DNA from 2 places in the Brotocaccenecus cirricatena genome. Region 1 is predicted to be linked to the other one. Evidence: riboswitches for the same ligand, from Rfam matches in the RefSeq annotation. Region 1 holds a riboswitch; the other holds the start of a gene.

Region 1 (11,657 bases):
CCACTGCAGCTCCCGGGCCGGCAGCACCAGCGGCTCCTGCCCGGTGAGCACCCGCAGGTCACCGGCCTGCCGCCGGGCCTCCCGCTCGTCGGGACACAGCACCACCAGCGGCCGCCGGGTCTTCAGATGCAGGGCCGCCTCCACCTGGGCCCGGTGCACCGGGCTTACGCCGGTGATCAGCACCGGGCTTACGCCGTTTTCTACGTCCTCTGTCAGCTGCCGCACCTCCGTCAGGCGCAGCAGCTCCTTCATCAGCGCCTTCACCGGGCACCTCCCTTCCTCCGCAGCGTGCTCGGGGGCGTATACGACTGTAGTATACGCCCCGAAGCTGTAACAGAACTTAAAAGTATCAATTGAACCGGTTCATGGCCCGGTCGATGCCCTCTGTGATCAGGGTCTTGGCGGCGTCGCCTGCCCGGTCCAGGGCGTCCTCCACCGCCGTCCGGTCCTCACCCATGGGCTTGCCCATGACCCAGTTCACCATGTCGTGCTCCCCGGGCCGGGGGGAGCCTACCCCCACCTTGATGCGGGGGAATCGGTCGGTGCCCAGGTGCTGGATGATATTCTTCAGGCCGTTGTGTCCTCCGGCGCTGCCGCCGCCCCGGATCCGCAGCTTCCCGGCAGGCAGGGACACGTCGTCGCTGATGACCAGCACATGGTCCGCCGGGATCTTGTAAAACCGGGCCGCCTCGCCCACGGACTCGCCGGACAGGTTCATATAGGTCTGGGGCTTCATCACCAGCACCTGCTGGTCCCCCACCTTCCACTGGCCGGTCCAGGCCCGGAAGCGCAGCTTATTGAAGCGGAGGCCCTCCCGGTCCGCCAGACGGTCCAGGGCCATAAAGCCCATGTTGTGCCGGGTGGCGGCGTACTGGTTCCCGGGATTCCCCAGGCCCACCAGCAGCCAGCTGATCCCGCCGCCGCTGCGATGAAAAAACATAGCGTCACATCCCCCTGTATCGGAAAACTGCCGGTAAAAATAACCGGGCGAAAAAATCGCCCGGTCATTATATCACAAAAATGCTCAGTTGAACAGCTTGGCAATGGAAATTTCCTGATAAATCCGCTCGATGGCCTCGCCGAACATGGGAGCCACGGACAGATACTTGATCTTGCTGCACCCGGCGCCCTGGGTCTCCGGAATGGTGTTCAGCAGGGCCAGCTCCGTGATGTTGCTGCCCTCCAGCCGCTCCAGAGCCGGGCCGGACAGCACGCCGTGGCTGGCGCAGGCATACACGTTCCTGGCGCCGCCCACCTCCACGATGGCCTTGGCGGCGTTGCACAGGGAACCGGCGGTATCCACCATGTCGTCAAACAGGATGCAGTCCTTGCCGGCCACGTCGCCGATGACGTTCATGACCTCGCACTGGTTGGCCTTCTGGCGGCGCTTATCCACGATGGCCAGGTTCATGTGCAGCTTCTGGGCGAAGGTCCGGGCCCGGGCCACGGAGCCCACATCGGGGGACACCACCACCATGTCCTCGGCCCGCTCGCCGAACTTCTTGGCGTAGTAGTCTACAAACACGGGATTACCCAGCAGGTTGTCCACGGGGATGTCGAAGAAGCCCTGGATCTGGCTGGCGTGCAGGTCCATGGTCAGCACCCGGTCCGCGCCTGCGGCCACGATCATGTTGGCCACCAGCTTGGCGGAGATGGGATCGCGGCTCTTGGCCTTGCGGTCCTGGCGGGCATAGCCGAAATAGGGGATCACGGCGGTGATGCGCCCGGCGGAGGCCCGGCGGCAGGCGTCGATCATGATCAGCAGCTCCATGAGGCTGTCATTGACGGGCTTGCAGGTGGAGTTGATGAGAAACACGTCGCTGCCGCGGACGGTTTCGTACAGGGAGACGGACACCTCGCCGTCGGCGAAGGTCTTTACCTCGGACTCGCCCAGCTTGGTGCCGATGATCTGGCAGATCTCCTTTGCCAGAGCGGGATTGGAGTTACCGGTGAACACCTTGATGTCCTTGCCATGAGAAATCATTTCTTTACACACTCGCTTTCTATCTTACTCAAAAAAATCTCTCTTGGTACTGATCTATCTGAGACGGCTGACGCCGATACTCACTTCAAATTTTCAAAAAACTTTTTTGAAAATTTGCGTGCGGTTTTTCAGAACATTTTAAGTTCTGAAAAACCTGTGATTGCAAACGAAAGACACCCCTGATGGGTTTCTTTCGTAACGATCTTCCTTTCCGATGGCGGAAGATTTCCGGGCTTTTCGACAGCCTCACTTGTCCTTTTTCCACAGGCTGTGCAGGCGGTCGGCCCAGCCGGGCTTGTTGGTCTGCCTCGCCCGGGCGATGGCCAGCGCCCCATCGGGCACGTCGTCGGTAACGGTGGACCCGGCGGCGGTATAGGCCCGGTCCCCCACGGTGACCGGCGCGATGAGGTTGGTGTTGCAGCCCAGGAACACGTCGTCGCCGATGGTGCAGCGGAACTTTTTGTGGCCGTCGTAGTTGGTGGTGACGGTGCCGCAGCCGAAATTCACCCGCTGGCCCACGTCGCTGTCGCCCACATAGGTCAGGTGGCTGATCTTGGTGCCGTCGCCGATGACGGAGTTCTTCACCTCCACAAAGTCCCCCACCCGGCAGTGGTCGCCGATGGTGCACCCCGGCCGCACATAGGTGAAGGGCCCCACGGTGGTGTCGCTTCCCACGGTGCTGTCATTGAGCTGGGAGGCATTCACGGTGGTGCGCTGGCCGATCCGGCAGTCCCGGAGCATGGAGTTGGGACCGATCTCGCTGTCCCGGTCCACGGCGGTGTGTCCCCGCAGGATGGTCCCCGGCAGCAGGGTGACGCCCGGGGCCACGGAGCACCGGGGGTCCACATAGGTGGCGGCGGGGTCCACCACGGTGACGCCGTTTTCCGCCAGCCGCCGCAGGATCAGCTCCCGGGCGTCCGGCATGGCCGCCGTCAGCGCCGCCGCCGAGTCAAAGGGCCGGAAGGCCGGGGCCAGGGCCTGGGGCCTCCACAGGGAGCGGACGCCTGCCGCCTCCGCCGGGCAGTCGGTCAGAGGGGTCCCAGCCCGCAGCCGGGCCAGCAGCACCTGGCTGTCGGCGGCATACACGCTGCGTCCGTCCTCCGGGCCGTATACCGGCACCACCGGCCCGGGGACCATTACCACGTCCCCGCCGGCGGCGGAAAGGGCCGCCTCTGCATGGTCAAAAAACGTCACATCACAGCCCGGCAGGTCGTCCAGGACCTCCTGACGCCACTTCTCCGGGCAGACAATAAAATACCGCTGCACGCCGCAGTCCATAAGCTCCTGCGCCGCCCAGGTCAGCACCGGGCAGAACAGAACAGGCTGCAGCATCAGCGGCTGATCCTGGGGGGCCAGAGCACCCTTCAGGTCAAAAATCGCAATTTCACAATTCACGGGAACCATCCCCCTTTCTATAATCCATCCCATTATATCATGCTCTGCGTGAAAATCCAGTATTTTTGCGTTTTTTTCTGGCAATAATTTTTCCGGTCTGCAAAATCTGCTGCAAAATCCGGAAATCCCATACAATTCACAGATGGTTTTTTGTCGTTTTAAGAAAAAATGCCCAAAATTTACAATTTCCGGTTGCATTCTTTAGGGAATTGCATTACAATAGGCTGGTCATGTCAGGCAAAGGCCGAAGGGAGGGACGGGAAAATGGTGCATATTGTTCTGGTTGAGCCGGAAATCCCCCAGAATTGCGGGAATATCGCCCGCACCTGTGCCGCCACCGGCTGCGACCTGCACCTGATCCGCCCTCTGGGCTTCGACATATCAGACCGGGCCGTGAAGCGGGCCGGACTGGACTACTGGCACCTGGTGTCCGTGTATGACTACGAAAGCCTGGAGGATTTCTTCCTGCGGCGCCCGGAGGCGGCGGAGGACCTGTGGCTGGCCACCACCAAGGCCCCCCAGGACTACTGCCAGGCCCGGTTCCGGGAGGGGTGCTGGCTGTTTTTCGGCAAGGAGACGGCGGGCCTGCCGGAGGCGTTCCGCCTGGCCCACTATGACCGCTGCATCCGCCTGCCCATGGTCTCCCCGGCCCGGAGTCTGAACCTCAGCAACTCCGTGGCGGTGCTGACCTATGAGGCTCTGCGCCAGCAGGGCTTCCCCGGCCTGCTGCACTGCGGCGAAATGGCCGATTGATCCCGCGTATTATTTTCATAAAGGAGCGACCGATATGAATTACAATAAGAAAACCATCATGGACGTGGACGTGGCAGGCAAGAAGATCCTGCTGCGCTGCGACTTCAACGTGCCCCAGGACAAGGAGACCCACGCCATCACCAGCGACAAGCGCATCGTGGCCAGCCTTCCCACCATCCGGTATCTGCTGGAGCGTGGGGCGGCGGTGATCGCCTGCTCCCACCTGGGCAAGCCCAAGGGCCAGTGGAAGGACAGCCTGACCCTCCGCCCGGTGGCGGAGCATCTGAGCCAGCTGCTGGGCCAGGAGGTCATCTTCGCCCAGGACATCGTGGGCGAGGACGCCAAGGCCAAGGCGGCGGCCCTGCAGGGCGGCCAGATCATGCTGCTGGAGAATCTGCGCTTTGACCCCCGGGAGGAGAAGAACGACCCGGAGTTTGCCCGGGAGCTTGCCTCCATGGCGGAGCTGTACGTCTCCGACGCCTTCGGCACCGTGCACCGGGCCCACGCCTCCACCGCCGGTGTGGCAGCCTTCCTGCCTGCCGTGTCCGGCCTGCTGGTGGCCCGGGAGCTGGAGATCATGGGCGGCGCTCTGGAGAATCCCAAGCGTCCCTTCGTGGCGGTGCTGGGCGGAGCCAAGGTGTCCGACAAGATCGGCGTCATCAACAACCTGCTGGAAAAGGCCGACACCATCATCATCGGCGGCGGCATGGCCTATACCTTCGCCCGGGCCCAGGGCGGCTCCATCGGCAAGAGCCTGTGCGAGCCGGATAAGCTGGACTATGCCCTTCAGATGATCCAGAAGGCCAAGGACCGGGGCGTGCAGCTGCTGCTGCCCACCGACACCGTGGCCGCGGCGGAGTTCTCCGCCGACGCCGACAGCCTGGTGGTCCCCACCGACGCCATCCCCGACGACATGGAGGGCCTGGACATCGGCCCCGAGACCATCCGCACCTTCTGCGCCGCCGTCCGGGGCGCAGGCACCGTGGTGTGGAACGGCCCCATGGGCGTGTTCGAGTTTGAGAAGTTCGCCGCCGGCACCCGGGCCATGGCCCAGGCCCTGGCCGGCAGCGGGGCCATCACCATCGTGGGCGGCGGCGACAGCGCCGCAGCCGTGGAGCAGATGGGCTTCGCCGATAAGATCACCCACATTTCCACCGGCGGCGGCGCCTCCCTGGAGTTCCTGGAGGGCATCGAGCTGCCGGGCGTGGCCTGCCTGCTGGATAAATGACACCAAAGGGGAAACTTTTCACCCTTTTGAAATATAGATAAGAGGAGTAAGAATCGCTATGAATCGCAGATACCGCAAGACCATCATCGCCGGCAACTGGAAAATGAACATGACCGCCAGCGATACCAAGAAATTTGCCGACGACATCAAGGCCATCATGCCCCGCGCCAAGTGGTGCGACGTGGTGGTGTGCGTCCCCTTCGTGAATATCCCCGCCGCCCTGAAGGCCTTCAAGGACCTGCGCATCTCCGTGGGCGCGCAGAACATGTTCTATGAAAAGTCCGGCGCCTACACCGGCGAGGTGTCCGCCGACATGCTCAAGGACCTGGGCGTCAAATACGTCATCATCGGCCACTCCGAGCGCCGCCAGTATTTCGGCGAAACGGATTTCACCGTCAACAAGAAGGTCCTGGCCGCTCTGGAGGCCGGGCTGCACCCCATCATCTGCGTGGGCGAGAGCCTGGAGCAGCGGGAGCTGGGCATCACCATGGAGCTCATCGCCCTGCAGGTGAAGTCCGCCCTGGCCGGCGTCCCCGCCGAGAAGCTGCGCAAGTGCGTCATCGCCTATGAGCCCATCTGGGCCATCGGCACCGGCAAGACCGCCACCGCCGAGCAGGCCGCCGAGGTCTGCACCTCCATCCGCACCACCGTGCGGCATCTGTACGGGGCCCGCATCGCCCGCTCCATCACCATTCAGTACGGCGGCTCCATGAAGCCCGGCAACGCGGCGGAGCTGCTGGCCCAGCCCGATATCGACGGCGGCCTCATCGGCGGCGCTTCCCTGAAGCCTGCCGACTTTGTGGAGATCATCAACGCCGCCAACCAGGACTAAGCGAAACGACAGGAGGTTCCGCAATGAACAAGGCGCCTACTACCCTGATCATCATGGACGGCTTCGGCCTCACCGGCCCCGGCCCCGGCAATGCCGTGAGCCTGGCCCGGACGCCCCAGCTGGACCGGCTTTTCGCCGAATATGCCCACACCACCCTGTCCGCCAGCGGCCTGGACGTGGGTCTGCCCGCCGGGCAGATGGGCAACAGCGAGGTGGGCCACACCAACATCGGCGGCGGCCGGGTGGTGTTCCAGGATCTGCCCCGGATCTCCCGGGCCATCGACGACGGCAGCTTCTTTGAAAACGCTGCCTACAACAAGGCCATGGACGACTGCCTGGAAAAGGGCTCCAGCCTGCACCTGTACGGGCTTCTGTCCGACGGCGGCGTCCACTCCCACATCCAGCACCTGTATGCCCTGCTGCAAATGGCCAAGAACAAGGGCCTGACCCGGGTGTATGTCCACGCCTTCCTGGACGGCCGGGACGTGTCCCCCACCAGCGGTAAGGACTTCGTCTCCGCCTGCCGGGACAAGTGCCGGGCCCTGGGCGTGGGCAAAATCGCCACCGTTATGGGCCGGTATTACGCCATGGACCGGGACAACCGCTGGGAGCGGGTGCAGCTGGCCTACGACGCCATGGTCTATGGCGAGGGCATCCAGAATCCCGACCCCGTGGACGCCGTGGCCCAGTCCTATGCCAACGACGTCACCGACGAGTTTATGGAGCCGGTGGTCTGCGACCCGGAGGGCACCATTTCCGACAACGACAGCATCATCTTCTTCAACTTCCGCCCCGACCGGGCCCGGGAGATCACCCGGGCCATTGTGGACCCGGATTTCGACGGCTTCCAGCGGGAGTATTTCCCCACCACCTACGTCTGCAACACCGAGTACGACGCCTCCATGCCCAACGTGCTGGTGGCCTGGCCCCGGATCCCGGTGAAAAACGGCCTGGGCGAGTACCTCAGCTCCATGGGCATGACCCAGCTGCGCATCGCCGAAACGGAGAAGTACGCCCACGTCACCTTCTTCTTCAACGGCGGCGTGGAGAAGCAGTACCCCGGCGAGGACCGGGTGCTGGTGCCCTCCCCCAAGGTGGCCACCTACGACCTCCAGCCCGAGATGAGCGCCCGGGAGGTCTGCGACAAGTGCGTGGAGCGCATCAACTCCGGCGCGTATGACGTCATCATCCTGAACTTCGCCAACTGCGACATGGTGGGCCACACCGGCGTTCTCCAGGCCGCCGTCAAGGCCGTGGAGACGGTGGACGAGTGCGTGGGCCGGGTGGTGGAGGCCACCCTGAAGATGGGCGGCATCGCCATGGTCACCGCTGACCACGGCAACGCCGAGGTCATGCTCCAGCCCGACGGCAGCCCCATGACCGCCCACACCACCAACCTGGTGCCCTTCATCCTGTGCGGCGCAGGCACCCAGCTGCGTCCGGGCCGCCTGGCGGATATTGCCCCCACCATCCTGGATGTGATGGGCCTGGCCGCCCCCCAGGAGATGGACGGCCAGACGCTGATCGTGAAGTAAATCATCGTTAAAATAACACACTCCCGACCACCGGCCGGGAGTGTGTTATTTTGGCGTTTGGTGTGTATTGGCGGTGATCCTCCAACAATATATCCCGCAGGGCGGGGCCTTACCCCTGGTTCAGCGATGCGAACAGGGTCTCCAGGGCGTCCTGGGTATAGACATAGGCTTCAAAGGAACTATTCTTCCGCTCCCCGGAGGAAAGACTCTCCGCCAGCAGGGCGTCTGTCTTTTCCAGGTCTGCCCGCAGCTCCTTCACGGTGTCCTCCGGCATCCGGGACAACGGCTGCTCCAAGGCGGAATCCCCGGTCTCCTGCTCCCGCATGCTCATCAGGCCGAACCGGTCCAGATAATACCGGGTGCCGTCCACCGCGTCGGCGGCATACAGCACGGTGGAAAAGCTGCCCACGCTCTGATAGGCGTCGGGATAGTCGGCGTCGGCCTTCCGCAGAAACACCAGCAGCTCATTGCCGCAGGTATACAGCGGATAGTCCTCATAGGTCCCTGCGGACCCGCCGTTCTGCATCAAGGTAAACTCCCGGGGCAGATCGCCCTTGTAGGATTTCACCACGGCGGCCTTGTAGAAGGTGATGGGAAATCCCCCATCCTGTTCTCCCAGCCAGTCGCCCACCCGGACCAGCGCCACGGCGTCGGCCTCCTGAAAAGCCTCCGCAGCGGAATAGGACCTGAGCAGGGACGCCTCGCCAATGGCCTCCCCGATGCGGACGGGAGGCTCTGTCCCCCGGCCAGAGCAGGCGGTCAGCAGCACCAGCGCCGCCGCCAGCAGAAAAGTGAAAATCCTGCGTTTCATCGTCTGGTTCTCCTTTCCTGTTCCCTGTGGTTTACTTCGTATGGTATGCTGTTTTCAGCATACCATACCCGCAGCGGTTTTGTCAATTGAGGTGGCCGTTTTTTTTGCATTTAGCTAATTTTATGCACGATTTTAAGTAAATTGCATTCTCTCCCAGCCGGGTCAGTACACGTTTCTTTCCGCCTGGAGGCCGTTCCAGGCGGGGACCACCCGCACCACCGGCCAGGGCGCGCTGTCCCGGCTTGTCTCGGGAACATCCCGGGGCCGTCCCAGGGTCAGCGCAGCCAGCAGCAGCCCGCACAGGGCCAACCCCGCCGCCACGATCCATTGCTTTCTCTTGTGCATAGAATTCCTCCTTTTCCTCCTTGGGCCCGCCTTATATCAGGTCCCGGCGGATGCCCTCCGTAATCCGGTACATATCCTCCAGCGTGTTCATGCGCACGATCTGCTCCTTGTAATATCCCGCGTGGGGCACGCCCTTGAGATACCAGGCGTACTGCTTCCGGGCCTCCAGAATGGCGATGTGCTCCCCCTTGTCCCGGGCCGCCAGCTCGATCTGCCGCACGGCGGTGTCGCACCGCTGGGCCAGGGGCGGCAGCGGCGGGATGGGCTGCCCCTCCAGCGCCGCCTGGGCCTGCTGAAACAGCCAGGGATTGCCCAGACAGCCCCGGCCGATCATCACGGCGTCGGCCCCGGTGAAGTGCAGGATCTTCACGGCGTCCTCCGCCGAAAACACGTCGCCGTTGGCCATCACCGGAATGGACACCGCCGCCTTCACCTGGCGGATGGTGACCCAGTCCGCCTGCCCGGCGTACATCTGGGCCCGGGTGCGGCCATGGACCGCCAGGGCCGACACCCCCGCCTGCTCCAGCATCTGCGAAAGCTCCACGGCGTTGATGCTGCCCTTGTCCCAGCCCCGGCGCATTTTCACCGTCACCGGCACCGGCGAGGCCTCCACCACCGCCTGGGCGATCCGGGCGGCCTTCTCCGGGTCCCGCATCAGGGCGCTGCCGTCGCCGTTGGAGACGATCTTCCCCACCGGGCAGCCCATGTTGATGTCGATCAGGTCCGCCCCGGAGATCTCCGCCGCGATACACGCCGCCTCCGCCATGCACACGGGGTCGCTGCCGAAAATCTGGGCGCTGGCCGGGTGCTCCCCGGGGGACAGCTTCAGCAGGCCCCGGCTCTTTTTGTCCTGATAGCACAGGGCCTTGGCGCTGACCATCTCCGTGACCGTCAGGCCCGCCCCCAGCTCCCGGCAGATCAGCCGGAAGGCCAGGTCCGTCACCCCCGCCATGGGGGCCAGCACCAGCTGCGAGGGCACCTCCACCGTTCCGATTTTCATCCCGCATCCCTCCCTTTTCGGGTATTTTTCGCCCAGTATATCACAGATTGCTTCAAAAAGGAAGCCTTTCTTGCTTTTTCCCCGGTTTTATGCTACAATCTCGCCAATCTGATGATTATGGAGGTGTCTCTATGCCGATGAAATGTCCCTTCTGCGGGGAAGAAATGACCCCGGGCGTCATCCAGAGCCGGGACGGCGTATACTGGTCCCGGGAAGCCGGTGCTGTGGCTGCGCTGGCCGGGCTGAAGAAGGATGCCATCACGCTGGCGGATTCCGGTTCGTCCGTTTTCGGCGGCGCAGCTGCGGAAGCATTCAACTGCCCTCGCTGCAAAAAAATCATCCTGGACTACTCCGTTCGCCATCTCCCGCTATAAAATTCCAAATTTCCCCTTGCAAAACCCGAAAATTGGTGTTATCATACCCTACGTCAACAGGGGAGCTCGCCGCAGCGGGCTGAGAGTGGGCTGTCATCGCCCAGACCCTTCAACCTGATTTGGATAATGCCAACGTAGGGACATACCGACGCACACGCTCCAAGCCATGCGGATATGCCTTTTTTGGCATGTCCGCATTTTTTGCTGTAAGGAGTGTATTTCTATGCTGGGAATCTGCCTGGACAACGTGCGCAAAACCGTGCCGCTGGTCCACAACATCACCAATTATGTCACCGTCAACGACGTGGCCAACATTCTGCTGGCCTGCGGCGGCAGTCCCATTATGTCCGACGAGCCGGAGGACGTGGAGGACATCACCTCCATCTGCGGCGGTCTGAACATCAACATCGGCACCCTGAACCAGCGGAGCATCCAGGGGATGCACCGGGCCGGGAAGAAGGCGGCGCAGCTGCACCATGTGCTGCTGCTGGACCCTGTTGGGGCCGGCGCCTCCGCCCTGCGCACCAACACCGCCGTGGACCTGATGGAGCAGCTGCCCTTCACCGTGATCCGGGGCAACATCTCCGAAATCAAGACCCTGGCCCTGGGCAGCGGCAAAACCCGTGGCGTGGACGCCGACGTGTCCGACGCCGTATCCGACGAGAATCTGGATTCCGCCGTGGCCTTTGTCAAGGACTTCGCCCAGCGCAGCCATGCCATCGTGGCCGTCACCGGGGCCATCGACCTGGTCAGCGACGGCCAGCGCTGCTTTGTCATCCGCAACGGCCGGCCGGAGATGGGTAAAATCACCGGCACCGGCTGCCAGCTGTCCGGCATGATGACCGCCTTTGTGGTGGCCAACCCCGACCGGCGTCTGGAAGCCGCCGCCGCTGCCGTGTGCGCCATGGGTCTGGCCGGTGAGACCGGCTGGAGCCGCATGGCCCCGGGGGACGGCAACTCCACCTACCGCAACCGCATCATCGACGCCATCTACAACATGGACGGCGCCGCGCTGGACAAGGGGGCCAAGTATGAAGTGCGCTGAGCAGGACCTGCTGCTGTACGCCGTAACGGACCGCCACTGGCTCAATGGCCGCAGCCTCCGGGACGTGGTGGAGGAGAGCCTCCGGGGCGGCGTCACCATGCTGCAGCTGCGGGAAAAGTCCCTGGCGGAGCCCGCCTTCCTGGCGGAGGCCCGGGAGCTTCAGGCCCTGTGCCGGGATTATCACGTTCCCTTCATCGTCAATGACAACGTGGACATCGCCCTGGCCATGGACGCCGACGGCGTCCACGTGGGCCAGAGCGACATGGAGGCCCTGGACGTCCGGCGGAAGCTGGGGCCGGACAAGATCATCGGCGTATCCGCCCAGACGGTGGAGCAGGCCCTGCTGGCGGAAAAG
Region 2 (11,657 bases), on a different contig from region 1:
GACTGGGCGTCCTTTTCCGGCTCCGCGCCGCCGAACACATGGGGGTGGCGGAAGATCAGCTTCTTCACCACGCCGTCCACCACGTCCTCCATGGTGAACCGGCCCCGCTGGCGCTCGATGTCCGCGTGGAACACCACCTGCATCAGCACGTCCCCCAGCTCCTCCCGCAGCAGGTCCGCGTCGTCCCGGTCGATGCCCTCGGCGGCCTCATAGGCCTCCTCCAGCAGTCCCCGGCGGATGGATTGGTGGGTCTGCACCTGGTCCCAGGGGCAGCCCTCCGGCGAGCGGAGCACCCGGATGATCTCCAGCAGGTCGTCGTAGTCGTATCGCGCTTTCTCCTTAAAATGTACCATATTCCCGCTCCTATTGCAAGTCCTCTTATCGGCAAAATAGCCTGATGAGGCTGTTTTTCGTGAAAAATGTACGGAATTTTCGTCTATTTCAGCCGCAGCCAGCGGACAAGACGCTCCCCGCCGGGCAGGGCCATGGCCTCCTCCCGGCCCACGGCCCCCAGCAGCAGCGCCGCCCCGGCGTAGATCACCGCCGCCAGGGCCACCGCCAGCAGGGTGGCCAGACCCCCGGGCAGCAGGTCTGCCAGCAGCCGGTGGAGCCACCATGCCGCCGCGCCCATCCCCAGGGCCGCCAGCCCCGGCCGGGAAAATATCCGGAAATAATCGGGCCTTTCCGGCACATATCGGGCGATGGCCATCAGATTCAGCACGGTTATCAGGGCGTAGCAGCACAGGGTGCTTACCGGCAGGCCCCGGATGCCGTAATCGGGGTTGGAGATCATCAGATAGTTCAGGGCGATTTTCAGACCGCCTCCGGCCAGCAGGGTCCAGAGGGGGACTCTTTCCCGGCCATAGGCCTGCAAAATCCCGTTGGACAGGGCCATCAGGCACACAAAAATGCTGCCGACGCCCAGAATTTCCAGGTGATACGCCGCGGCCTCCAGGGTGGCCGCCCCCTTGGCGGGGTACAGCAGCTCCAGAATGGGCCGGGCCAGAACGCTGAGTCCCACCCCCGCCGGCAGGGCCAGCAGGGCCGTCAGCCGGAAGGCGGCGGCGGTGTGCCGCCCGGCGGCGGACCGGTCCCCCCGGGCCAGAGCCGCCCCGATGGCGGGGATCAGGCTGATGGTCAGCGGATAGATAAACGCCGCCGGAAGGGCAAACAGATTCCCGGCATAGCTGTAGGTCCCGTAGAGGCCGGCGGCCTCCGGCTCCGTCAGGCCCCAGGTGTTCTGCAGGATGCCCATGGTGATGGACTGGTCCAGCAGGTTGATGACGGAAAGGCTCACGGAGCCCACGGTGATGGGCACCCCGATGGCCAGCAATTGGCGCAGAATATCCCGGCTCTGTCCCGGGTCGTCCCGGCCCCTGTCCCGGGACAGATGGGTCAGTGTCCACACGGTCAGGGCCAGCAGGGACAGAATCACCCCCGCCGTGACCCCGGCGATGGCACCGGCGGCGGCTATGTGGGAGGGGTACCCCTGCCGCAGCAGCCACCAGGCAAGACCCAGGCCCACCACCAGCTTGCTGGCGGATTCGATGACCTCGCTGGCGGCGGTGGGCCGCATATCGCCCATGCCCTGGGTATAGCCCCGGATCACCGACACCAGACACACGCACAGCACCGCCGGAGACAGCACCCGGATGGCGTCCTCCGCCCGGGTGTTGTGCATCCACCCGGCCAGGTCACCGGCCAGGAAGAACATCAGGCCGCTGCTGAGAAGCCCCAGCAGCAGAAACAGCCAGAAGGCCACGGAGACGATGCGCCGCCGCCGGTTTACCCAGCCCAGAGCCTCCGCCTGGGACACCAGTCGGGAAAGGGCCAGAGGAAGCCCGGCGGTGGACACCATCAGCAGCAGGTTATAGATGTTATAGGCGGCGTAGAAATAGTTCATGCCCTGCTCGTCCAGCAGGTTCCCCAGAGGGATCTTGTACAGGGCGCCGATGGCCTTGGTGACAAGCATGGTGACTGTCAGCAGGGCGGCGCCCCCTAAAAATGACTGCTTCCCCCTGGTCATGGACCCTCCTCATTTCACTTCTTCATATTTTCATGGAATGCCCGGAAGGCCGACAGGTTCTCGGCGATCTTTTCGGGCCGCTGGATATACTCCGTGGGATACTTGGCGTGGAACACCCGCTGGATGCGGCCCCGGACCGGGTCCACCATCTTGGTGGAGCCGCCTGCCCCCAGGGAGAGGATGCTGTGCAGCTCCTCCATGATGTAAATATTATACAGCCCCTGGGCTCCGGATATGCACCAGCCCACGTTTTCAAAGCTGCCGGACATGTACTTCTGGCGATAGAGATAGTACGGAGAGAATCCGGCGGCGCGGAGGGTGGGGTCGGCATAGTCCAGCATCCGGGCCACGTCCTCCGCCGTGGGGATGGGCAGACCCTCCAGCAGGATGCGGCTGCCCTTTTTCAGGCTCAGGGTATGGACGGTGATGTTGTCGGCCCCGAAGGTCAGGCACTTGTCCAGGGTCCGGCGGAAGCCCTCCGGCGTGTCGGCAGGCAGCCCGGCGATCAGGTCCATGTTCACATGGGGAAAGCCCATGGAGGCGGCCAGGGCCATGGTGTCCTCAATGTCCCGGGCGGTGTGGCGGCGGCCGATGGCCTGGAGCACGGTGTCCTCCAGGGACTGGGGGTTGACGCTGATGCGGTCGGCCCCGTGGTCCAGCAGCACCTGGAGCTTTTCCCGGGTGATGGTGTCGGGCCGTCCGGCCTCGATGCAGTATTCCACGCAGCCGGACAGGTCAAAGCTGCGGTTCAGGTGGGTCAGCAGCCGGTCCATCTGCCGGGCGGACAGGGTGGTGGGGGTGCCGCCGCCCATATAGAAGGACTTGATGCGCAGGCCCGTCTCCCGCACCATTTGGGCGGCGTCGGTGATCTCCCGGCACAGCACCTCTAAATACGGCTCCATCAGCCCCAGGGACTTTTCCACCGACTGGGACACGAAGCTGCAATAGGCGCAGCGGGTGGGGCAGAAGGGGATGCCGATATACAGGGAGATGTCCTCCGGGCGCAGGTCCGCCTTGGCCCGCAGGCCCGCCTGGGCGGTTTCCACCGCCAGACGGCGGCGGGAGGGGGAGACATAGTAGGTGTCCCCCAGAATGCGGCTGACCTGGGCGGGGGACTTCCCCTGCTCCAGCAGCCGGGCCGCCAGCTTGCCGGGACGGATGCCCGTCAGCGCGCCCCAGGCCGGGGTCAGACCGGCGATCTCCCGGACGGCCTTGAAGAAGCTCAGCTTCACGGCCTTCTGCCGCAGGCGCTCCCGCTCATACTCGTCCGTCACGTCCCGCAGCAGGGCCCGGGAGGTCCCCCGGCCCAGCCTGCCGCCGTGGGCGATCTCGGTGACGGCGGTGGCGTATACCGGACCCTGGTGCAGGTCCACCCGGGCCCAGTTGTCCTCCCCCAGCCCCGGCTCCTGATACACGGGCCGCTCCTCCGGGAAGAAGGCCAGCAGGCTCTGCTCCACCGCGTAGCGGTCGTCATGACCGCGAAAAACCAGTTTCATAGCCCCGCCCCTTACTTCATGCCCTGGCGGACATAGGGATTCACCCGGCGCTCATAGTCTAGGGTGGTGGGCTGGTCGTGGCCGGGGTAGACCCGGTAGGACCCGGGCAGATTCCCCAGGCGGGCCAGGGATTGCAGCATCTCCCGATAGTCGCCGCCGGCGAAGTCCGTCCGGCCGCAGGAGCAGCGGAACAGGGTGTCGCCGGAGAAGATCACATCCTCCGCCACCAGGCACACGGAGCCCTTGGAGTGGCCCGGAGTCTCCAGCACGGTGACAGTCAGGCTCCCCAGAGTCAGGGTGTCGCCGTCGTGATAATACCGCTGGTTGTGCTCCGGCAGCCGGGAAAACACCAGCTCCATGTCCCCCACCCGGCCGTCCACCACGTCCTTTTCGTTGATGTACACCGGCAGATCCGGGTACTGCTCTAAGATGGGGCGCACGGCGGTGGTGTGGTCAAAGTGGCCGTGGGTCAGCAGGATATACTGCAGTTGGCAGCCGGACCTGGCCACCATGTCCAGCACCCGGGGGGCCTCGTCGCCGGGGTCGATCAGGGCGCAGACCCCTGCCGTCTCGTCGCTCAGCAGGTAGCAGTTGGTCATAATGGGGCCCACCATAATGGAATCAATTTTCATGGGTTCAACCTCCTATTCAGGATAAAAGCGGGCGGACAGCGGCGTCCGCCCGGAAGAATGTGGAATACGTTACGCATTCAGCTGGTCCGTGTCCACCACCAGGGTCAGAGGTCCGTCGTTGACGGATTCCACCAGCATCTCGGCGCCGAACTCGCCGGTTTCGGTATGGATGCCCTTTTCCCGGCACAGGGACACGAACTTTTCATACAGGGGGATGGCCACCTCGGGCCGGGCGGCGGCCAGAAAGTCCGGGCGGCGGCCCTTGCGGCAGTTGCCGTACAGGGTGAACTGGGAGATCACCAGAATTTCACCGTTGACGGTTTCCAGACCACGGTTCATCTTGCCGTCCTCATCCTCGAAGATCCGCAGTCCCGTCAGTTTGTCCGCCAGCTTCACGGCCTGGGCCTCGGTGTCGTCATGGGTGATGCCCAGCAGGATCAGGAAGCCGGGGCCGATGCTGCCGATGGTTTTGCCGTCCACGGATACGGAGGCGCTTTTCACGCGGGTCAGCACTGCTCTCATGGTAATATAGTCTCCTTTTCGGTTAATATATTGTGTTTTTTCTCAGCCCGCCGGGCGGGTGACCCGCATAACGCCGGAAATCTGCTCGATGCGGCGCATGACGGTTTTCAGCTGCTGGCTGCTGGACACATCGGTATCCAGGGTGATCAGGGCGAAGCCGTCGGGGGTGGAGCGGGCGTTCATGGAGGCCACATGGGTCTTGGTGGAGGAGAGCACCGTGGAGATATCCACGATGAGGTTGATGCGGTCCTTGGCCACCACCTGGAGGGTGGTGCGGAAGGTGCCCTCCACGTCCTCGGCCCAGGACACCTTGATCCAGCGGCCCTCCTCATCGGGACGGCGGCGGGCCGGGTCGGCGTTGGGACAGTCCCTCCGGTGGACGGACACCCCGTAGCCCTTGGTGATGAAGCCCACGATGTCGTCCCCGGGGACGGGGGTGCAGCACTTGGAGAACTTCACCAGGCAGTTGCTGAGGCCCTCCACAATGATGCCCTTTTCGCTGTGGGTGCGCTTGGGCACGGCGGGGCGGGTGGCATCGGGGCGGCCTTCCAGCGGCACCTCCGCCTGGCGCTCCTCCTGGTGCTGGTGGAGAATGCGCTGGATATCCTCCCGGATGCGGCCGATGACCTTCAGGCTGCTGATGCCCCCGTAGCCGATGGCGGCGTACAGGTCGTCCAGGCTCTTATAGGTGAGCTTTTTCAGGATGCCGGGGAGGTTTTCGTCGTTGGTAAGCTCCTTCAAAGACACGCCGCAGCGCTTCAGCTCCGACTCGAAGGAGGCCCGGCCCGTGACCACGTTTTCGTCCCGGCGCTCCCGCTTGAGCCACTGGCGGATCTTGGACCGGGCGTTGCTGGACCGGGCGATCTTCACCCAGTCCCGGCTGGGACCGTGGGCCGACTGGGAGGTGACCACCTCCACGATGTCGCCGTTTTTCAGGCGGCAGTCGAAGGGCACGATGCGGCCGTTGACCTTGGCGGCCACCATGTGGTTGCCCACGGCGGAGTGGATGTTATAGGCAAAGTCGATGGGGGTGGCCCCGGCAGGCAGGTTGATGACGTCGCCCCGAGGGGTGAACACAAACACCTCGTCGGCGAACATATCCACCTTCAGGGAGTGGATGAACTCCTCGGCGTCGGCCCCCTCCTGATTCTCCAGCAGGCGGCGGACCCACTCATACCGGCCCTCGTCGCCGCCGCCCTGGCCGTTCTGCTTATACTTCCAGTGGGCGGCGATGCCGTATTCGGCCACCTCATGCATCTCCTTGGTGCGGATCTGCACCTCGAAGGGGACGCCGTTCTGGCCCATGACGGTGGTGTGGAGGCTCTGGTACATATTGGGCTTAGGGGTGCCGATATAGTCCTTGAACCGGCCCAGCACGGGCTTGTACAGGTCGTGGATGATGCCCAGAACGTAATAGCAGTCGGACACCGTGTCCACGATGACCCGGAAGGCGAACAGGTCATACACGTCGTCCAGGGACTTGTTCTGGGTGTACATCTTGCGATAGATGGAGTAGGGGTGCTTCATGCGGCCATAGACATAGCCGTCGATATGGGCCTCCTCCAGGCGCTGGGTGATCTGGTCGTGGATGGAGGACATGAAGCCGTCGTACTCCGTGGCCTTCTCGTCCAGGGCGTCCACGATCTCCCGGTAGCTGATGGGGTCCAGGTATTTCAGGGACAGGTCCTCCAGCTCCCACTTCATCTTCTGCATGCCCAGGCGGTGGGCGATGGGGGCGTAGATCTCCAGGGTCTCGAAAGACTTCTGCTTCTGCTTCTCCGGGGTCTGGTACTCCATGGTGCGCATATTGTGGAGCCGGTCGGAGACCTTGATGAGGATCACCCGGATGTCCTTGGACATGGCCAGCAGCATTTTGCGCAGATTCTCCATCTGCTCCTGGGCCTTGGAGGTATAGTGGACCCGGGTCAGCTTGCTGACCCCCTCCACCAGGTCCGCCACCGTGGGGGAGAACTGCTTGGCGATGTCCTCGTGGGTGGCGGAGGTATCCTCAATGGTGTCGTGGAGCAGGGCGGCCTCGATGGACTCGGAGTCCAGGTGCAGCTCCTCGGCCACGATCTGGGCCACGGCCAGGGGGTGGGTCACAAAGGGTGAGCCGTCCTTGCGCAGCTGGCCCTGGTGGGCGGCGGCGGCAAATTCATAGGCGGCCCGGATCTTGTCGAAGCTGGCGGTGGGGTTATAGGCCCGCACCGTGTCCTCCAGGCGTTGGTATCGTTCTTCCATTGTCATAAGCGTCCCCCTCCTCGTGATGTGTCCAGCGCCCGGTGCAGGTGCAGCAGATATTCCGAACGGTCCAGGGCTACCTTCTTGCCCTGGCTGGTGAGATGCAGGCTTATGCTGTCGCCCAGGCGGCGGCACTGCAGCAGGCCCCGTTCCCGGAACACCTCCAGGCACAGCACCGTCCGCAAAAAGGGCTCCGCCCCCTGCAGCGCCCCGGACAGCCGCCGCAGCAGCGGCAGATAGTCCGTTTCCAGTCCGTCGGGGGGCACCGCGTGCTGCAGGGCCCGCCACAGGCTCACGCACTGGTCCCGGGAGGGCAGCAGGCGCACGGCGTCCCGGGGACGCAGCTCGTCCCCCCGCAGGCAGCGGTCCACCAGCTCCAGGGACTCCTCCTCCCGGGTGCTGCCGGTAAGGGAGGGACGGATATCCACCATCTGCATCTGGACGGTGCGGCTGCTGCGGAACTCGTTGATCTGAAGATAGAAGGCGGCGTCCACCCGGTCGCCGGGGGCCACGCCGCAGGTCTGGGCCACGGCGGAGAAGAAGATGCCGTCAAACTGGGCGCTGCCCTTGGTCAGGCGCAGCTTCAGGTGCCGGTTCTGGCCCACGTTCTGAAGCCGGTCCAACGTGGCGCCCCGCAGGCAGAACACCGGCCGGGCGTTGCCCGCCCCGTAGGGCTCTAAGGCGTCCAGGGCCTCCACCTCCGCCAGGTTCACCCGGCCCGCCTGGCCGATGGGCACGTCCACCTGCAGGCAGGACACCGGGGCCTTGCCGCCCCGGAACCGGCTGGCGTATTGGTTCATCCGCTGCCGGAAGGCGGGGATGTTCTTTTCTTCAATGGTAAAGCCCGCCGCCAGCTCATGGCCGCCGAAGCCCAGCAGCAGGTCGGAGCAGGCCTCCAGCGCGGCGAACAGATTGAACCCGCCCCAGCTGCGGCAGGACCCCTTGCCGGTGCCGCCGGACAGGTGGATCATAAAGCTGGGACAGGCGTATTTTTCCGAAAGGCGGGAGGCCACGATGCCCACCACCCCCTGGTGCCAGGTGTCGGAGGCCAGCACCAGGGCGCTGCGCTCCTGGGGCGGGGTCTCCTCGATCTGTTCCACGGCCTGGGAGTAGATCTCCTGCTCCACGGCCTGGCGCTCCCGGTTCAGGGCGCACAGCTCCCGGGCCAGGTGCTCCGCCCGGTGGGGATCGGTGCACAGCAGCAGGTCCGCCGCCATGTCCGCCGCGCCCATGCGCCCGGCGGCGTTGATGCGGGGGGCCAGGACGAAGCCGATCTGCACGGAGGTGACGGTTTTGTCGGACAGGCCCGCCTCATGCAGCAGGGCGTGGAGGCCGATGAAGTCCGACCGGCTGATGGACGCCAGGCCCCGGGACACGATGGTGCGGTTTTCGCCGGACATCTGCATCACGTCGGCCACGGTGCCGATGGCGGCCAGGGTGCAGTAGCGGGACAGCAGGGCCTCCTCCCGGCTCTCGCCCCCCAGGGCCAGCACCAGCTTCAGCGCCACGCCGCAGCCGGCCAGGTGCTTGAAGGGATAGCCGCAGCCGGGCCGGTGGGGGTCCACCACGGCGCAGGCCGGGGGCAGCTCCTCCTTGCACTCGTGGTGGTCCGTCACCACCACGTCCATGCCCAGGGAGTTGGCGTAGGCCACCTCCTCCACGCCGGTGATGCCGCAGTCCACCGTTACCAGCAGGCGGACCCCCTGCCCGTGCAGGGACAGGATGGCGTCCCTTCCCAGGCCGTAGCCATCCTCGATGCGGCGGGGGATATAGTGCACCACGTCGCCGCCACGGGACAGGAGATAGTCCACCAGGATCACCGTGGCGGTGATGCCGTCCACGTCATAGTCGCCGAAAACGGCGATCTTTTCCCCGCCGGCCAGGGCGCGGCTCACCCGCTGGGCGGCCTTGTCCATGTCCTTCATCAAAAAGGGGGAATAGGGCAGGTCCCGGTCCCGCTCTAAGAAGGCGGCGGCCTCCTCCGGGGTGGTGATCCCCCGGGAGGCCAGCACCGAGGACACCAGATAGGGGTACCCGGCCCCGGTGAGCCGGTCCACTGCCCCGGCGGGCAGCTCCGGTATGCTCCACTGCTGGTATTTCATGACAGGACACCCCTTTCCCGGTACTGCAAATAATATTTTATTATAGCAAACACCGAATGACTTGACAAGGGGCGGACGTTGGATTTTCGGGGATTTTGCCAGCCGGTGTGCGCCTGCGGGAGACAGCCGGAAACCCGGACCTATAAAACGGACACATCCGGATAGAAAACCCGCCTATCCCCGAAGGGCATACCGGCGTAGAATAGACGCATATACCGCGCCGGTATGCTGAGGGCTTGACAAAAAACGACAGCCGTGATAGAATATCCTCACAATCCAAGGGGTGCTGGCGCAAGCTGGCTGAGATGAGACGTATCGCCGTCCGGTCCCTCGAACCTGATCCGGGTAATGCCGGCGTAGGAATGCGAGAATATGGCTTTTGTTTCCGCATTGCCACGCCTCCAGGGCCCGCGATGCGGATATTTTTTCAAAGAGGAGAAATCACACATGAAAATCAACAAGACCCGCATGATCTGCGAGGCCGCCATCTTCATCGCCATGGCGGAGATCCTCAGCCTCATCAAGCTCTATGAGTTCCCCAACGGCGGCTCCATCACCCTGGAGATGCTGCCCATCATCCTGTTCGCCGCCCGGTACGGCTGCGGCTGGGGCTCTCTGGCGGGCCTGGTGTACGGCACCATCACCTACCTCATCGGCAACAAGTTCTCCGTTGACTGGACCACCATCATCTGCGACTACTTCATCGCCTTTGTGGCACTGGGCTTTGGCGCGGGCCTGCTGTCCCGCCGCAAGTGGAGCGTTTACTATGGCACGCTCATCGGCGGCGTGCTGCGCTTTTTGGCGCATTTCCTCATCGGCGTCTTTGTGTGGGGCAAGTGGATGCCCGACACGTTCCTCGGCAAGCCCATGACCAGCCCCTGGATCTACTCCCTGATCTATAACGGAAGCTACATGCTGCCCAGCATCGTTCTGTGCCTAGTGGTGTTTGCCCTGCTGTATAAGCCGCTGCGGAAGTATTTCACGTCGGCAGACCTGCTGGCGGCGTAACGTCTCTTACCCTCTCCGGGGGCGGGCCAAACCGCCCCCGGAAAATTTTTTCAAAAGCCGGGAAAAAAGTGTTGACAAACGCCGGAAAACGAGTATAATAAGTTTTGTTCGTCAGGAACATAGCGGGATTGTGTAAAGGTAGCACAGCGGACTCTGACTCCGTATGTGAGGGTTCGAATCCTTCTCCCGCTGCCAAAAGACTCTCAGCTTATGCTGGGAGTTTTTTCTTTTGCCATGGTTCTGTCATAGGGATTCGGACCCTCACACAAATTCAATCCGGGCGCAGCTCCCGGCGCTTGCGCCGGGGGTTCGAATCCTTCTCCCGCTGCCAAAAAGACTCTCAGCAAAAGCTGAGGGTCTTTTCTTTTTGCCATGGTTCTCTCATAGGGATTCCCGGGCCGCTGAGGGCAGCGGCTCCTATTCGGAAAATATGCGGACCTGTCCGCCGTCCGGGGCCTCCAGAGCGGCGTACCGGCCCTGCTCCTCCAGGGCAGCGAAGACCGGGAGGTCCCCTGCGGCGGCTGCTCCCTGTATGCCCGCCGGGCGGAACTGCCCGGCGCGGACTTCCGGCTGATCACGGACCCCGCCAGCAATCAGCATATGACCGTCATCCGCCAGGCCGGACAGTCCGGCATCAACCGGGACACCATGGCCCTGGTGGACAAATTTCTGGACCGGCTGTTCTGATCCCATAACGCCGCAGAGGCGGCAGACGATTTCGTCTGCCGCCTCTGTTTTATTATCAGTACCCCGCCCCCTGGGTGACGATCTTCGCCCACAGCACAGGGCCCACGGCCCCGGTGGGGTCGATGCCCAGCTTTCGCTGCAAGGCCAGCACAGCGGCCTGGGTACCCCGGCCGAAAATGCCGTCCTCCGCCACGGCGGGAATATCCGGGTCCTGGGCCGCAATGCGATTCAGCTGCTGCTGCAAAAACAGTACCGTGTCGCCCCGGTCCCCCAGGACGATGAACCGCCCCGGATAAATCTCCCGGGCAAACTGCTGATAGTCCTCCGGCAGGTCCTCCAGCACGTCCTCATAGGCCCGCCGCAGGGCGTTCCAGGTATCCCGGCCCACCACCCCGTCGGTGGTCAGGCCCGCGTAGCTTTGGAAGGCGTACACGGCGTCCAGCATCTCCTGGTCAAAGACATCGCTGAGCCGGATGGGCGGCAGCTCCGGCAGGAAATACCCCAGAAAAGCCAGGAAAAACCGCACCGTCCGCACCGCCAGGCCGCTGTCCCCCAGCCGCAGGGCCTCGGTATACTGCCTCTGCACCTCGGAGATGGTCAGCCCCTCGCCGGACAGCTCCGACAGGCCCTTGACGCCGTTATAGATCTGCTTGATCTTGTACCAGGTGGCCTTGCCCACGATGCCGTCCGGGGTCAGGTTGAAGATCTGCTGGAAGGACTTCACCGCCTCCTCCATGGGCACGTCGAACACCGTGGACGGCTCCGGTATCTCCGGAATGGCCGGATAGTTCCGGCGGATGCGGCTCAATTGCCGCTGGAGAAGCAGCACGTCGTTGCCCACGTCCCCCCGGCGCAGAGGGCGCCCGGGATAGGAGGGCACGTTCCCCCCTACCGGGGCGTTGAACACAATGCTGATATCCCCTCCGTAGTAGTATTGCAGAAT

The links. Region 1 has a riboswitch for thiamine pyrophosphate ahead of thiM (hydroxyethylthiazole kinase). Riboswitches for the same ligand answer to the same signal wherever they lie in the genome.
Region 2: linked by a shared signal. The riboswitch ahead of thiT (energy-coupled thiamine transporter ThiT) and the one ahead of thiM (hydroxyethylthiazole kinase) in region 1 are both predicted to bind thiamine pyrophosphate.

The regions. Positions count from the first base shown of each region.
Region 1 is NZ_JAJEPW010000037.1:14,325-25,981, forward strand. It holds gene mfd (transcription-repair coupling factor) at 1-264, opposite strand, end outside; gene pth (aminoacyl-tRNA hydrolase) at 350-940, opposite strand; gene LKD37_RS11660 (ribose-phosphate pyrophosphokinase) at 1,025-1,984, opposite strand; gene LKD37_RS11665 (DapH/DapD/GlmU-related protein) at 2,231-3,379, opposite strand; gene LKD37_RS11670 (tRNA (cytidine(34)-2'-O)-methyltransferase) at 3,644-4,132, shown strand; gene LKD37_RS11675 (phosphoglycerate kinase) at 4,167-5,360, shown strand; gene tpiA (triose-phosphate isomerase) at 5,419-6,192, shown strand; gene gpmI (2,3-bisphosphoglycerate-independent phosphoglycerate mutase) at 6,216-7,727, shown strand; gene LKD37_RS11690 (hypothetical protein) at 7,837-8,538, opposite strand; gene LKD37_RS11695 (hypothetical protein) at 8,701-8,883, opposite strand; gene dusB (tRNA dihydrouridine synthase DusB) at 8,915-9,883, opposite strand; gene LKD37_RS11705 (PF20097 family protein) at 10,015-10,257, shown strand; TPP riboswitch at 10,306-10,415, shown strand; gene thiM (hydroxyethylthiazole kinase) at 10,481-11,302, shown strand; gene thiE (thiamine phosphate synthase) at 11,289-11,657, shown strand, end outside.
Region 2 is NZ_JAJEPW010000032.1:841-12,497, forward strand. It holds gene mazG (nucleoside triphosphate pyrophosphohydrolase) at 1-353, opposite strand, end outside; gene LKD37_RS10730 (putative polysaccharide biosynthesis protein) at 437-2,026, opposite strand; gene hemZ (coproporphyrinogen dehydrogenase HemZ) at 2,041-3,522, opposite strand; gene LKD37_RS10740 (MBL fold metallo-hydrolase) at 3,534-4,154, opposite strand; gene dtd (D-aminoacyl-tRNA deacylase) at 4,224-4,676, opposite strand; gene LKD37_RS10750 (RelA/SpoT family protein) at 4,719-6,923, opposite strand; gene recJ (single-stranded-DNA-specific exonuclease RecJ) at 6,920-9,019, opposite strand; TPP riboswitch at 9,289-9,399, shown strand; gene thiT (energy-coupled thiamine transporter ThiT) at 9,467-10,027, shown strand; tRNA gene LKD37_RS10765 (tRNA-Gln) at 10,149-10,222, shown strand; gene LKD37_RS10770 (hypothetical protein) at 10,445-10,720, opposite strand; gene LKD37_RS10775 (peptidoglycan-binding protein) at 10,770-11,657, opposite strand, start outside.